Regions from separate parts of the Streptomyces sp. NPDC091271 genome, predicted to be linked through region 2. Evidence: riboswitches for the same ligand, from Rfam matches in the RefSeq annotation. Region 2 holds a riboswitch; the other holds the start of a gene.
What was found. Region 2 has a riboswitch for cobalamin ahead of ACIQM3_RS04860 (ribonucleoside-diphosphate reductase subunit alpha). Riboswitches for the same ligand answer to the same signal wherever they lie in the genome.

Region 1: it holds a riboswitch for cobalamin, as region 2 does, so the genes downstream of both, ACIQM3_RS17355 (energy-coupling factor ABC transporter permease) here and ACIQM3_RS04860 (ribonucleoside-diphosphate reductase subunit alpha) in region 2, are expected to answer to the same signal.

What each region holds. Positions count from the first base shown of each region.
Region 1 is NZ_JBIVVD010000004.1:175,243-182,216, forward strand. Features, by position in the region: gene cbiQ (cobalt ECF transporter T component CbiQ) at 1-402, opposite strand, end outside; gene ACIQM3_RS17350 (energy-coupling factor ABC transporter substrate-binding protein) at 408-764, opposite strand; gene ACIQM3_RS17355 (energy-coupling factor ABC transporter permease) at 761-1,471, opposite strand; cobalamin riboswitch at 1,501-1,706, opposite strand; gene ACIQM3_RS17360 (class I SAM-dependent methyltransferase) at 1,762-2,565, opposite strand; gene ACIQM3_RS17365 (ABC transporter permease) at 2,687-3,709, opposite strand; gene ACIQM3_RS17370 (ABC transporter ATP-binding protein) at 3,706-4,689, opposite strand; gene ACIQM3_RS17375 (sensor histidine kinase) at 4,855-6,048, shown strand; gene ACIQM3_RS17380 (response regulator) at 6,045-6,701, shown strand; gene ACIQM3_RS17385 (beta-N-acetylglucosaminidase domain-containing protein) at 6,930-6,974, shown strand, end outside.
Region 2 is NZ_JBIVVD010000001.1:997,796-1,004,769, forward strand. Features, by position in the region: gene ACIQM3_RS04860 (ribonucleoside-diphosphate reductase subunit alpha) at 1-1,393, opposite strand, end outside; cobalamin riboswitch at 1,531-1,667, opposite strand; gene ACIQM3_RS04865 (GNAT family N-acetyltransferase) at 1,708-2,208, opposite strand; gene mctP (monocarboxylate uptake permease MctP) at 2,353-3,987, opposite strand; gene ACIQM3_RS04875 (DUF3311 domain-containing protein) at 3,984-4,247, opposite strand; gene ACIQM3_RS04880 (GntR family transcriptional regulator) at 4,425-5,189, opposite strand; gene ACIQM3_RS04885 (sugar ABC transporter substrate-binding protein) at 5,476-6,774, shown strand; gene ACIQM3_RS04890 (carbohydrate ABC transporter permease) at 6,901-6,974, shown strand, end outside.

The sequences.
Region 1 (6,974 bases), on a different contig from region 2:
CTTGACCAGGCGGGGCAGCAGGTCGGACATCGGGGTGGTGAAGGCGAACAGCAGGAGCCCGAGCGACGCCGCCGAGGTGCGCAGCAGCAGCTCCCCGGCACGGACCGGACCCCCGTCGGCCAGGGTCACGAGTCCTTCCGGCCCGCCGACCTGTACGAGCAGTGTGGCCGCCCCGGTGACACAGAAACCCAGGGGAACCCGGTAGGCCCGCCACAGTTGGCGGGCGGGCACACCGGCCGGCCCGAGCAGCACGGTGACGGCGGTGAGGAGTATCAGTACGGCTCCGGGCCACGGCGGCAGCGAGATCGCCAGAACCGTGAGTCCCAGACCGAGTACGGCTTTGTCCACGGGATGGCGGCGGCGCCAGCGACTGCTGTGCGCCGCCGCGTCGATCGGCAGCACGAGCCTCAGTTCCCCCGGGCCGCGGGTTCCCCGGCGTCTCCGCCGTCCTGCTGCGCGCTCGCACGCAGCTCGCCCTGACGGCGCCCACGTCGCAGGCCGAAGTAGTAGGCGAGGACGCCCGCGCCCAACGCGGCCTGGAGGGCGAACAGCGCCGACTCGATCTCGCCGGACGGCGGTTCGTACAGCGGGGAGAACCAGGGTTCGTAATCGGGATCGATCTCGGTGATCGCCGTCTCGGCCTGGGCGTCCGCGCCCGCGAACGGCTCCTTCTCGTCGTCGCCGAGGCCTAGGGCCAGCGGCAGGACGGCCAGCGCGGCCACGACGAGCAGCAGAAGGGCGTTGATCTTCGTGTTCTTGTTCATCGGGCCACCGCCTCGGGCTCGGCCGTCCTGGTCCGGTCCCGCCTGCCGGCGAGGAACACGCCGAGCCGGGTCAGGTCTCCCTTGCTGGACTGCACGAGGAGCCGCATGACCAGAACGGTCAGGAGCCCCTCGCTCACCGCCAGCGGGATCTGGGTGACGGCGAAGATGGAGCCGAACTTGCCGAGCGCGCCCAGGAATCCGGTGCTCGGGTCCGGGAAGGCGAGCGCCAGCTGCACGCTCGTGACGCAGTAGGTCGACAGGTCGGCGACGAACGCGCCGAAGAACACCCCCACCATCAGCGGCACGCCGTACCGGCGCAGCAGCCTGTAGATCGCGTACCCCGCCCAGGGCCCGACGATCGCCATCGAGAAGACGTTGGCACCCAGCGTGGTCAGACCGCCGTGGGCGAGCAGGAGCGCTTGGAACAGCAGGGTGATGGTGCCCAGGACCGCCATGATCGGCGGGCGGAACAGGATGGCCCCCAGCCCCGTGCCCGTGGGGTGCGAGCAGCTCCCGGTCACGGAGGGGATCTTCAATGCGGAAAGAACGAACGTGAAGGCCCCGGAAGCCCCCAGGAGCAGAGTGCTCTCGGGGTTCTCCCGGACTTCACGCGTGAGTGACCGGACTCCGTGGACGACGAACGGCGCGGACGCGACACCCCAGGCGATCGCGTGCGCCGGAGGCAGAAAACCCTCGGCTATGTGCATGGCTCAGCAGACCCTCTCCAGCACCTCGTGGATGGTTGAAGTGCCTTGGCCGGTCTCCTGGCTTACGGGTACCACCGCCCGAACTCCGCCTTCCCGGGTCACAAGGACCCAGTGGCTGCCCGCGAGGGCCGGAGCCGGACTTCCCGATCACAGTGGCGAGGGCCGCACCGGCATCACACCGATTTCCCGTTCACCAAGGCGTGGCGACAGTAGTGCCAGGTGGCTGACGATGACAAGCGGGCCTGAGGTCACCGAGGGCGGGGGACGAAAGCCTGTGTCGGTGCACGCCTTTACGGGCGGCGCCCCCAGGCGGAGACCATGGGGGCCGTCGCCAGGTCGAGTCGTCCGGTCGCGACGGCGGACAGGTGGCGGTCGATGTCCTCGTCGGTCGCGATCCCCGCCGCCACGAGCCGGCCACGGATCTGCCGGACCGTCGCCGCCTCGAGAACGGTGCAGGCCGGTGAGGTGATCGGGAAGTAGGCATCCGCCTGTACGTCGTCGAGGCCGCCTTCGCGCAGCAGCCGGGGCAGTGTCCGGCCGTACGCGAGATCGGCACCGCGTGCGGCCATGAGCTCCCGGAACCCGGAGCGCAGACGGTTGGCGAGCCGCTGCTCGGGGCCCGACTCGTCCGGGCACAGCAGAGGCTGCAGCCCCGGATCGGCATCCTCCAGGAGCAGCACACCACCGGGACGCAGCGCCTGGATCATGCGGCGCAGCGCCTCCGCGCGGTCGACGACGTGCACCAGGACCAGCCGGGCGTGCACCAGGTCGAAGCCACCCGGCGGCGGAGGATCGGCCGCGACGTCGTGGCGCATGACCTCGACGACTTCGGAGGCGGCTTCGCGTGCCCAGGACACGTCGATGTCGGTGCAGACCACCTGGCCCGTGGCTCCGACACGCTCGGCAAGACCTGTGGGCACGGAGGGGCCGCCCGCCCCGACCTCCCAGCAGCGCATGCCCTGGGTGACGCCGATCCGGTCGATGTGCCGGAACGTCACCGGATCGAACAGCTCGGAGAGCGCACCGAATCGGATGCCTGCCTCCGACTGCCGGTTGTCCAGCAGATACCCGCGGTCCGTACCGTGATCGGCCATGCCCTGCGCCACCGTCTCTCTCCGTCCGTACACGAAGTCCACCACGCGGCGCCCGCTCCCCGCCAACCGGTACGCGCGTCGCCGAAACCCGCGCGGTGAGCCCCCGGCCGGGGGCCACGGGTCACAGGAGCCGCTTGCGCCCCCAGAGGATGACGAAGGTGGCGACGACGGCAGCGAGGGCGAGCATGATGCCGGCTCCGAGCCACTGCATCGTCTGCATCTGGAAGACGGGGAGGTAGTCCATGGACCAGCCGATGACGTGCTTGGACTCCAGGCAGGCGGTGTGCGCCCGGTCGTTCTCCACCTGGTCGAGGCAGGTGGTCCAGTCCAGGCGGTCTCCGGAGCTGGTGAGGAAGTAGGTCCCCTGTCCCTGCTGCTCAGCCTCGGTGGGCAGCTCCGGCCGTACCGCACCGGGCCCCACGCCCTTGTCGGTGCTGACCGACATGATGTGCCCGAGGCTCCGCCAGAGTTCGTCCCAGACGAAGCCGATCGCCACGACGATGCCGAGCGTGACCACCATCGACACCAGCGTGCGGCGCAGGAGCAGGCCGACCGCGACGCCCACGGTGAACGTGAGCAGGGCGTAGGCCACCGGTACGACCCCCGTGACGCTGAAGAAGGAGGTCCAGATGAGGGCGTCGGAAAGCCCCTTGAGCGGGTTCCACCACCAGGTGAGCACGGCGGTGAGCACGCCGGTCGACAGAGCGAGCATCGCGGCGGGAACGGCGAGTTTGGTGATGAGCCACCGCAGTCGGCTGACGGACTGCGAGGTCACCAGCTTGGCGGTGCCGGTCTCCAGGTCGCCCGCGATGAGCGGAGCCCCGAGCAGGACACCGGCCAGAACGGGGATGTAACTGAGGTAGCTCCCGATGCTGTGCAGACGGTCGACGTGGGTCTCGAACTCGGGGGGCAGCCCTCCCGACCTCCGCGAGGTCGGGTCCTGGGCGGCCAGGAAGTCCATCGTCTGCCCGCGCAGATGGACCATGACGAGCACGCCGAGGAGCATGGCGGCGATGAGTGTCCAGAACGCGGCGCGGTGCTGGCGCCAGACGAGCCAGACCGGACCGCCGAGCCGGGGGATCCAGTAGCTGCGTGCCGGTTTGGTGGGCGCTGTACGGGCCGGGTCGTGAGTGAGCGTGGTCATGCGGTCACAGCCTTCGTCCGGTCGTGGGTGATGATGTCGTGGATGTCGCCGACCCGCGCGCTGGGCGCGATCAGCGGGGGCGCGTCGGGTGACCGCAGGTAGGCGAGCAGAAGCTCCTCCAGGGTGAGAGGCTCGGCCTGCCCGCCGTACTCGACCGGTCCGCCGAGGCGCACCAGGACGCCCGGCCGGCCCTCGTTGCGGGACTCGATGACCCTGTGCGGCGCGAGTGCGGGGGACGAGCCGCCCCCGGAGACGGCGAACAGCGCGTGTGCTGCGAGCAGTTCGTCCACCTCGCCCGCGAGGCGCAGACCGCCGTTCGCGATGACGAGGAGGTAGTCGCAGATGTGCTCCAGCTCGGCGAGCATGTGCGAGGAGACCAGCACCGTGGTGCCGTGCTGGGCGGCCTCCGCCGTCAGGGTGGCCATGAGCTCGCGGCGGACCAGCGGGTCCAGATCCGCCATCGGCTCGTCGAGGATGAGCAGATCAGGACGCTTCCCGAAAGCCAGGGCGAAGGCGACGCGGGTGCGCTGCCCCCCGGACAGGGTGCCGACCTTCGCCTTCAGCGGCACCTGACCCGCGCGGACGATGCCCTCGGCGACCTCCTGGTCCCAGCAGGGATTGAACTCGCGGCCCAGTCGCAGGGTCTCCGCGACGGTGAAGCGCCGGAACAGCGGCTTCTCCTGGGTCAGGAACGCGGTCCGCAGGACGGCTTCCGTCGATCCCGGCGCCGCGCCGAACACCCGCAGGGCGCCGGCCGTCGGCCGGATCATGTTGGTGGCCAGGCCCATCAGGGTGCTCTTGCCGGCGCCGTTCGGGCCGACAAGGCCACAGACCCGCCCCGCAGGCAGCCGGAAGGAGACGTCCCGCAGCGCCCAGCCGCGCCGGTACTGCTTGCCGAGCCCATGGGCCTCGATCGCAGCCGCGCCGACGGGGCGCCCGAACCCCGGCCCGCTTCCGTGGTGCACCTCTGCGTGGTTCATGTGACTCCTGTGCGTGTGGGAGGGTCGGCTATGACACGCCGCCCGGGTGGACACCACTCTTCTCCGCCGTGGCCTGCGGCGGATCGGGCGAAAGACAGATCATTCGCGGCCGACTCCGACTTTCGGCCGGTCGGCGGGAGGACGGTGAGAGAGATGCTGGAGAGGTTGGCCGCACCCACAGCCACACGGGGGAAGGACCATCCGCAGCTGCTTGTCACGGTCCGGCTGGTTCTGGTCGTGGCCCTGGCCGGCCTCGTCGTGCTGGACTGGGTGGGCGGCGATTTCTACCGGCTCGGGGACGGCTCCGTGCTGGGCCCCGCCAAGCTGGGTGGCGCCCTGCTGGCCATCGCTCTGGTCGTCGCCTCGCCCCGGCTCGGCAGCCGGGCGCTGCCGGCAGCCGGCTGCACACTGGCGGTCATGTCGCTGTGTCTCTCGGCGCTGCTGCACATGGAGATGAGGGTCGGGGCGCAGGCGCTGGGATACGCCGAACCGGCGGCTCTGGTGTGCATCCTCCTGGTCGTCGCCCGGCGGGGGAAGCCGTCGTGGGCGGCGGTGGCTGTTCCCCTGCTGTACCTGGCGATCGTGCTGCGACCGGTGTCGGTCCAGCTCAAGCAGTCCACGACCATCTTCGCGTTGATCTACGCCCTGGCAGCGCTCACGGTGCTGAGCATCGGCCTCGGGACGCGTCTGCTCCTCGTGGACCGGCGGCGTCAGGCGGCGGCTCTCAAACTGGAGCAGCGGACGGAGTTCGCCAGGGACCTGCACGACTTCGTCGCCCACCACGTGACCGGCATCGTCGTCCAGGCGCAGGGAGCCCATGCGATCGCGGACCGGCGACCCGAACTGGTGCCGCCCGCGCTGCAGCGGATCGAACAGGCGGGCTCGGAGGCGCTGACCTCCATGCGGCACATGGTGGGGATGCTCCGGGACGCCGACGGGGAAGTGGCGCTGACACCTCTGGCGGGTATCGGCGAAGTGCGTTCGCTGGTCGAGGAGTTCTCGGCCGTCGGCGGGGCGCGGGCCCGGCTCGATCTGGAAGGCACCTTCGACGACCTGCCGGTGGAGGTGACCACCACCGCGCACCGGGTGGTGATGGAGGCCCTCACCAACGTACGTAAACACGCCCATGGATGCACCGAGGTGCGGGTGCGCGTGGACCGCTCGGGAGGCCAGGTCACCGTGCGGGTCAGTGACGACGGACGGCCGCGCCACGTCTCGCAGAGCGGCTTCGGGCTGAAGGGCCTGGCCGAGCGGGTGGGCCTGATCGGCGGAAGTGTCCAGGCGGGCCCGGTGACGGCGGGCGGCTGGGGTGTCGAGGCGACCCTTCCCTTGTCCGCGGCAGGGGTGGCGGTCCGATGACGATCCGTGTGCTGATCGCCGACGACCAGGCGATGGTCCGTGCAGGGTTCGCGATGATCCTCGCCGCGGAGGACGACATCGACGTCGTGGCGGAGGCCTCGGACGGGGTGTTCGCGGTGGAGCTCGCCGAGCGCCACCGGCCCGACGTGGTGCTGATGGACATCCGTATGCCCCGCATGGACGGCCTGGAGGCGCTGCGCAGGCTGACCCGCCCCGGCACGGTGGATCCGCCGAAGGTCGTCGTGGTCACGACGTTCGACGACGACGAGTACGTCCAGCGTGCCCTGGGTGAGGGGGCCTCCGGCTTCCTGATCAAGGACTCGGGCCCTGCCCTGCTGGTGGAGGCCATCAGGGCGGCCGCCTCCGGCGAGGCGCTGGTGAGCCCGGCCATCACCGTACGGCTGCTGCGGCGCCTCAACAGCGCGGCGCCCGCGCCCCGGGAGCCGCACACCGCGCTCTCCGCACGGGAGAAGGACCTGGTGCGTCTGGTGGCCAGAGGACTGACCAACGCCGAGATCGCCGTCGAACTGTCCATCTCGGTGGGCACGGTGAAGACGCACCTCGCCAACGTCCAGATCAAGCTGTCCGCCCGCAACCGTGTGGAGATCGCCGCCTGGGCCTGGGAATCCGGCCTGGTCGACGGGCGACAGTAGGCCCGACCCGCATGGCGCCGGACCGGCTCCACCGCGGCGCAGGCCTGCGTGTCGCGTCGCCGTGAGCGGGGCATGCCAGGGAGATAGCCTCCGGCGGGCTGTGTTGGCCAGAGTAAAGGGGAGCGACGAAGAGGTCTAGACCCCATACGTCTTACCTCTCGGCTCCCGGCACCGCACCATCCATGGGAGCAAGGGCATTTGATGGTCTAGACCATGCTTGGAGAGCTCATGGGAAGAAACCTGAAGGCCACCACGGTGCTCGGTGTGTGCTTC
Region 2 (6,974 bases):
AGCCGAGGTTGACCGACCCGAGGTTGCAGACGGCCGTCTCGCCGTCGTCGGTGACCTCCAGGATCTCGGTGCAGAGGTTCGAGGAGTGGACGACGCGGCCCGGTTCGGCGGTCTGGTTCGCCGTGCGGTTGGAGGCGTCCTTGAACGTCATCCAGCCCTGTCCGGTCTGCGCGAGGGTCCGCATCATCCTGCCGTACAGCTCACGGGCCGGCATGGTCTTGCGGGCCAGCCCCCTGGCCTCGGCGGCACGGTACGCGGCGTCGAACTCGTCGCCCCACAGGTCCACGAGCTCGGGGGCGTCGGCGGGGGAGAACAGCGACCACTCCGTGTCCGCGTCGACGCGGCGCATGAACTCGTCCGGGATCCAGTGCGCCAGGTTGAGGTTGTGCGTACGCCGCTGGTCCTCACCGGTGTTGTCGCGCAGCTCGAGGAACTCCTCGATGTCCGCGTGCCACGTCTCCAGGTAGACCGCTGCGGCACCCTTGCGGCGGCCCCCCTGGTTCACCGCGGCGACCGAGGCGTCGAGCGTCTTCAGGAACGGCACGATGCCGTTGGAGTGCCCGTTCGTGCCACGGATGAGTGAACCCCGGGCGCGGATGCGGGAGTACGAGAGCCCGATACCGCCCGCGTGCTTGGAGAGGCGCGCCACCTGGTGGTAGCGGTCGTAGATCGAGTCCAGCTCGTCCAGCGGCGAGTCCAGCAGGTAGCAGGACGACATCTGCGGGTGGCGTGTGCCGGAGTTGAAGAGGGTGGGGGAGGAGGGCAGGTAGTCGAGCCGGTTCATCAGGCCGTACAGCGCGGCCACTTCCTCCAGAGCCCGCTCGGAGGTGTCCTCGGCGAGACCGGCGGCGACGCGCAGCATGAAGTGCTGCGGGGTCTCGACGACGTCGCGGGTGAGCGGGTGGCGCAGCAGGTACCGGCTGTGCAGCGTCCGCAGCCCGAAGTAGCCGAAGCGGTCGTCCGCGCCGTCGGCGAGCGCCTGGTCGACGAGCGCGTCGAGTGCGGCGGCGTGCAGGGTGACGAACTCGGCCGTACGGTCCGCGATCAGGCCCTCGCGATGTCCGACGGCGACCGACGCGGAGAAGGAGACAGCGCCCTGTCCGGCGGCCTCGTCCGCGATGGCCCGGGTGAGGAGCCGGGCGGCGAGCCGGGAGTAGGCGGGGTCCTCGGAGATCAGGCCGGCGGCGGCCTCGGTGGCCAGCGAGCGCAGCTCGGCCTCGTCCGACCGGGCGTTGCGGCCGCGCAGTGCGGCGGCGGCCACCCGTCCGGGGTCGGTGTCGGGCAGATCGGCGGTGAGACCGGTCAGGGTCCGCAGCAGTGCGGTCCCGGGCGCGTCGGTCGTGCGGCCTTCGGATTCCGTGGCTGAAACCGGGTCGGCTGGCGCGATGGTCACTGGGGGCTATCCCTCGCTCGGCTCAGGGCCTGCGGGAGCGGGGCAGCCGGGCACGGCGGCACCCGGGGAAGGGCAGCACGGCGCACGGCGTCCACCGGCCCTCCGCGGGGCCCGGACGTCTCGGCGTCCGGTTCGGTCGAGCCGGACGCACTGTCGACAGGTCTTCGGACTTCGGGGTGCGGATAAGCACACCGATCACACCGTTGCGGGACAGTTCCGGATTCTCACCGGATTCCCCTGCGGCGACAGCGAGGTCGAGCATACATGTGGGGGCTGCTGATTGAAGAAGCCCCCACATCTTGTGTCGTGAAGGGTCAGAGCTCCAGGCGGAATGTCAGGAGCGCGAGCCCCGGCAGGGGGTACCAGTCCCGCTCCGGAGTCCGTACGAAGCCGAGGCGGCGATATATCCGATGGGCGCCCAGCATGGCGGACTGCGTCGACAGGACGATCCCGGAGAGCCCTCCGGCGGCCCGCGCCCGCTCGATACAGGCCCGTACGAGCGCCTCGCCCGCGCCCCGCCCACGGGCCTCCGGCGAGACGGCCAGCATCCGGAACTCGGCCTCGTCCTCCCCGGCGATGTCCGCCCACGGACTGCCGGGCTCGACGTAGGTGACACCACCCAGCAAGCGGCCGTCGGCGTCCAGCGCGACCAGCACCTCGGCCTCGGCAGCTCGCCGACCGACCGCGCGGAGCTGTTCCAGATAGGGGTCGTCGGCGCCGAAGTCCAGGAGTCCGTCGCCCAGATACGCCTGCGCGGTGATCTCGCCCAGCTCCTCGAACTGAGCGGGCAGGGCCGGCCTGATCGATACGTCCATGGGCGGCAGTCTGCACCAGGCCGCGGGTGCGGCGCGCCCCGGTTTCGGAGGGCCGACGGCCGGGGCGGGTCCTGATACGACTCCGTCCCGGCAGGTGGACCCTGCCGGGACGGACGTCCTGCGGTCGGAGCGACCGCTGTGGGATCAGTGGCCGCCAGGGGCGCCCGCCGTGGCCGGCGGGAGCTCGACCTTGACGCCGGGGTCGCCCGCGTCCGCCGTGTAGTCGGACGGGGAGGTCTCGTCCACACCGGCCGGCGCCTTCACCGCGTTGAGGACGACGGTCAGCACGAGCACGACGACGACGTTCAGCACGAACGCGGTGAGACCGATGTAACCTATCTCGCCGATGCCCGGGATCTCCTTCGAGGACCCGCCGAAGTGCTTCTGGGTCGGGCTGGCGACGCCGTACGCGGCCACCGTGCCGTAGATCATGCCGACCGCCCAGCCCGCGATCAGTGCCCAGCGGTGGAACCACCGGGTGAACAGACCGCCCACCAGGGCCGGCATCGTCTGGAGGATCCAGATACCGCCCAGCAGCTGGAAGTTGATCGCGACCGTCTTGTCCATGGTGAGGACGAAGGCGAGTGCGCCGACCTTGACCAGCAGCGAGACCAGCTTGGAGACCTTGGTCTCCTGCGCCGGGGTCGCGTCGGGTTTGATGAAGTCCTTGTAGATGTTGCGCGTGAAGAGGTTCGCCGCGGCGATCGACATGATCGCGGCCGGCACGAGGGCACCGATTCCGATCGCGGCGAAGGCCACGCCCGCGAACCAGTCGGGGAACATGTTCTCGAACAGCTGGGGGATCGCGAGCTGCCCGTTGTCCACCTTGATCCCGGCGGCGATCGCCATGAATCCGAGCAGGGCCAGCAGACCCAGCATCAGCGAATACAGCGGGAGGATCGTGGTGTTGCGCCGGATCACCTCACGGCTGCGGCTGGAGAGCGTCGCCGTGATCGAGTGCGGGTACATGAAGAGGGCCAGCGCCGAGCCCAGAGCCAGCGTGGCGTACACCCACTGGCCGGAGGCGCCGGGGGCGAGTCCGGCCACCGGTTTGCCGGCCGCCTCGTTGGCGGCGGAGAACTTCTCGCCGGCCGCGGCGAAGATGTTGTCGAACCCGCCCAGCTTGATCGGGATGTAGATGATCGCCACGGCGATGACGAGGTAGATCAGGCCGTCCTTGACGAACGCGATCAGTGCCGGCGCGCGCAGCCCCGAGGAGTAGGTGTACGCGGCGAGGACGGCGAAGGCGATGAGCAGCGGCAGGTCCTTGATGAACCAGTGCGTGTTCTCGCCGCCGCCGACGCCCATGACGTCCAGGACGGCCTGGATGCCGACCAGCTGGAGCGCGATGTACGGCATCGTGGCGAGGATGCCGGTGACGGCGACCGCCAGCGAGAGCCCCTTCGAGCCGAAGCGGCCACGGACGAAGTCCGAGGTGGTGACGTAGCCGTGCTTGTGCGACACCGACCACAGACGCGGCAGGAAGGTGAAGATCAGGGGGTACACGAGGATCGTGTACGGGACGGCGAAGAAGCCGGCCGCGCCCGCCGCGTAGACCGCCGCGGGCACCGCGACGAAGGTGTACGCCGTGTAGAGGTCGCCGCCGAGCAGGAACCAGGTGACCCAGGTGCCGAACGACCGCCCGCCCAGGCCCCATTCGTCGAGGCTGGCCTCGTTCTCGGCCTTGCGCCAGCGCGCGGCCATGAAGCCGATGACCGTGACGGCCAGGAAGAAGAAGATGAATACGGCGAGTGCGACGCCGTTCACGCCGTCCTTCATGCTGACGCACCCCCCTTGCGGGCGCGCTGGTCACGCTGCCACAGCTTGTACGCGATCATGGTGAGAGCGGTCGAGATGAGCACCCACAGCATCTGGTACCAGTAGAAGAACGGGATGCCTATGAAGGTCGGATCGACCTTCGCGTACGACCCGACCCAGAGCATCGCCACGAACGGAGCGATCAGGCAGAGCCCGATGACCACCCTCATGGGTGTCACTGTCGGTGCTGTCGGTGGGTTCGCATCGGTATCTTCTGGCATGTGGCGACTCCGTCCCCTCGCTGATCACCTGGTGTAATGCGCAGGAAATCTAAGCGAATGCCCCGTCCACCGTCACCCCTGTCCGCATTGCGGTCCTGCAACGGTCCGGTGTCGCCCGAAATGCCTGATCCCCCTGTGTGTGCAGGGGGATCAGGCATTTCGGGGCACCGAAAGTGCTCAGTCCGTGGGACGCTTCAGACGGGCGACGAACTTGTACCGGTCGCCCCGGTACACCGAGCGCACCCACTCCACCGGTTCGCCCCCTCCGTCGATCGAATGCCGGGACAGCATGAGCATCGGGAGACCGACGTCCGTGCCGAGCAGTCCCGCCTCGCGCGGCGTCGCGAGCGAGGTCTCGATGGTCTCCTCCGCCTCGGCGAGCCGGACGTCGTACACCTCGGCCAGCGCGGTGTAGAGCGAGGTGTACTTCACCAGTGAACGGCGCAGCGCGGGAAAGCGCTTGGCCGAGAGGTGGGTGGTCTCGATGGCCATCGGCTCACCGCTGGCGAGCCGGAGCCGCTCGATCCGCAGCACCCGGCCGCCCGTCGTGATGTCCAGCAGCCCGGCGAGCGTGTCGTCCGCCGTGACGTAGCCGATGTCCAGCAGCTGGGAGGTGGGTTCCAGGCCCTGGGCACGCATGTCCTCGGTGTACGAGGTGAGTTGCAGGGCCTGGGAGACCTTCGGCTTGGCGACGAAGGTGCCCTTGCCCTGGATGCGCTCCAGCCGGCCCTCGACCACCAGCTCCTGGAGGGCCTGACGCACCGTGGTGCGAGAGGTGTCGAACTCCGCCGCCAGGGTCCGTTCGGGCGGCACCGGGGTGCCGGGCGGCATGGTGTCCGTCATTTCGAGGAGATGGCGCTTGAGCCGGTAGTACTTCGGGACGCGTGCCGTGCGCGCTCCCGCACCGGTCTCGCTCGTACTGCTGCCCCCGTCGGCACCCATGGCCCGCCTTCCCGACTGCTGCGTTGCTGCCGTCACCGGCTCCTCCGTCTGTCGCGGCTCACATGGTGGCACGGTCCGGTCACGGGTCGTCGCCCTCCCTCAGGTGTCGGTCCGATAACGGACGCGAGTGCACTTCTTATACACCCTTGACACCCCTAAAGGTCTAGGCCAAGCTCCCGGTACTGGTCTAAACCATTAAAGACCAGGTCCCAGACCCACAGGTAGCGCCAGGCGTACGTCTTCGCGGTGGGCGGGGGGTTGCTGGTATCCCTGAGGAGGGTGTGGCATGAAGCGCAAGCTCATAGCGGCAGTAGGCGTCGCAGCGATGATGACCGGAATCGCGGCGTGTGGTGGGGACAGTGGCGACAACGCTTCGAAGGACCCGAAGGACCGTACCGAGAGCCTGACGGTCTGGCTCATGGTCGACGCGCAGAGCACCTGGCCGGAACTGGTCAAGGACGTCAACGCGCAGTTCAAGAAGAAGTACCCGAAGGTCAAGGTCGACGTCCAGTACCAGCAGTGGGCGGACAAGGCCAAGAAGCTCGACACCGCGCTCGGTGGTGACAAGTTCCCGGACGTCGTCGAGCTCGGCAACACCGAGACGATGCAGTACATCCTCAACGGCGCGCTGGCCGAGATCGACCCCAAGAAGTACGACAACTCGGATACCTGGATCAAGGGTCTGAAGGACACCTGCACCTTCGAGGGCAAGCAGTTCTGCGTGCCTTACTACGCGGGCGCCCGTGTCGCGATCTACAACAAGGACATGCTCAAGAAGGGCACCGGCAGCGACGCCCTCCCGCAGACCGAGGACGAGATGCTCGCCGCACTCGACAAGGTCTCGGCCGAGTACGGCAAGAAGGACAAGCGCTTCTCGTCCCTCTACCTGCCGGGCCGTTACTGGTACGCGGCCATGTCCTACGTCGCGGGCTACGGCGGCTCCATCGCCGAGTACGACGAGGGCGCGAAGGAGTGGAAGGGCAACCTCTCCTCGCCCGAGTCCCAGAAGGGCATCGAGCACTTCGTCAACCTGGTCAAGAAGTACAACAAGGCCGACCAGACCAAGGACGAGCAGGACCACGCCAACGTCATGGCCAACGAGAAGGCGGCCCTGATCTACGGCAACGGCTGGGAGGCCGGCTCCGTCGTCGACGGCGCCAACAACGGCAACCCGAAGCTCGAAGGCAAGATCGGCACGGCCGGCATGCCCGGCCCGAACGGCAAGGCTCTCCCGTCCTTCATCGGTGGTTCGGACCTCGCGGTGACCGCCAAGTCCAAGGTCACCGACCTGGGCGAGGAGTGGGTCTCCCTCTTCACCAGTGAGAAGTCGCAGGAGGTGCTCACCTCCAAGAACATCCTCCCGAACAACGAGAAGCAGCTCGAGCCGCTGAAGTCCAAGCCGGAGACGGCCGCCGTCGCCAACGCGGTGCCGGACGCCTGGTTCACGCCGATCGCGCCGGGCTGGACCTCCATCGAGAAGGAGGAGGTCCTGGAGAACATGCTTCTGGAGATCCTCAAGGGCGGTTCGGTGGCCGACGCGGCCAAGAAGGCCGACGACAAGATCAACGAACTGATCAACAAGTAGTCCCCGGGCCTTCGGCTCTCCAGGCGGGGGTCCGGCGAACACCGGGCCCCCGCCCCCTTTTTTCTCAGGTAGAACGCCGTGATTCCCGGGTGCAGATCCCCGGAATCCCGATGGAAGGTCAGTCACGTGACTGCTGCCGACACCAAGGCCGCCGGTCCACCGGTCCCCGTACCGAGTGTCCCGGAGAAGACCGGGACCTC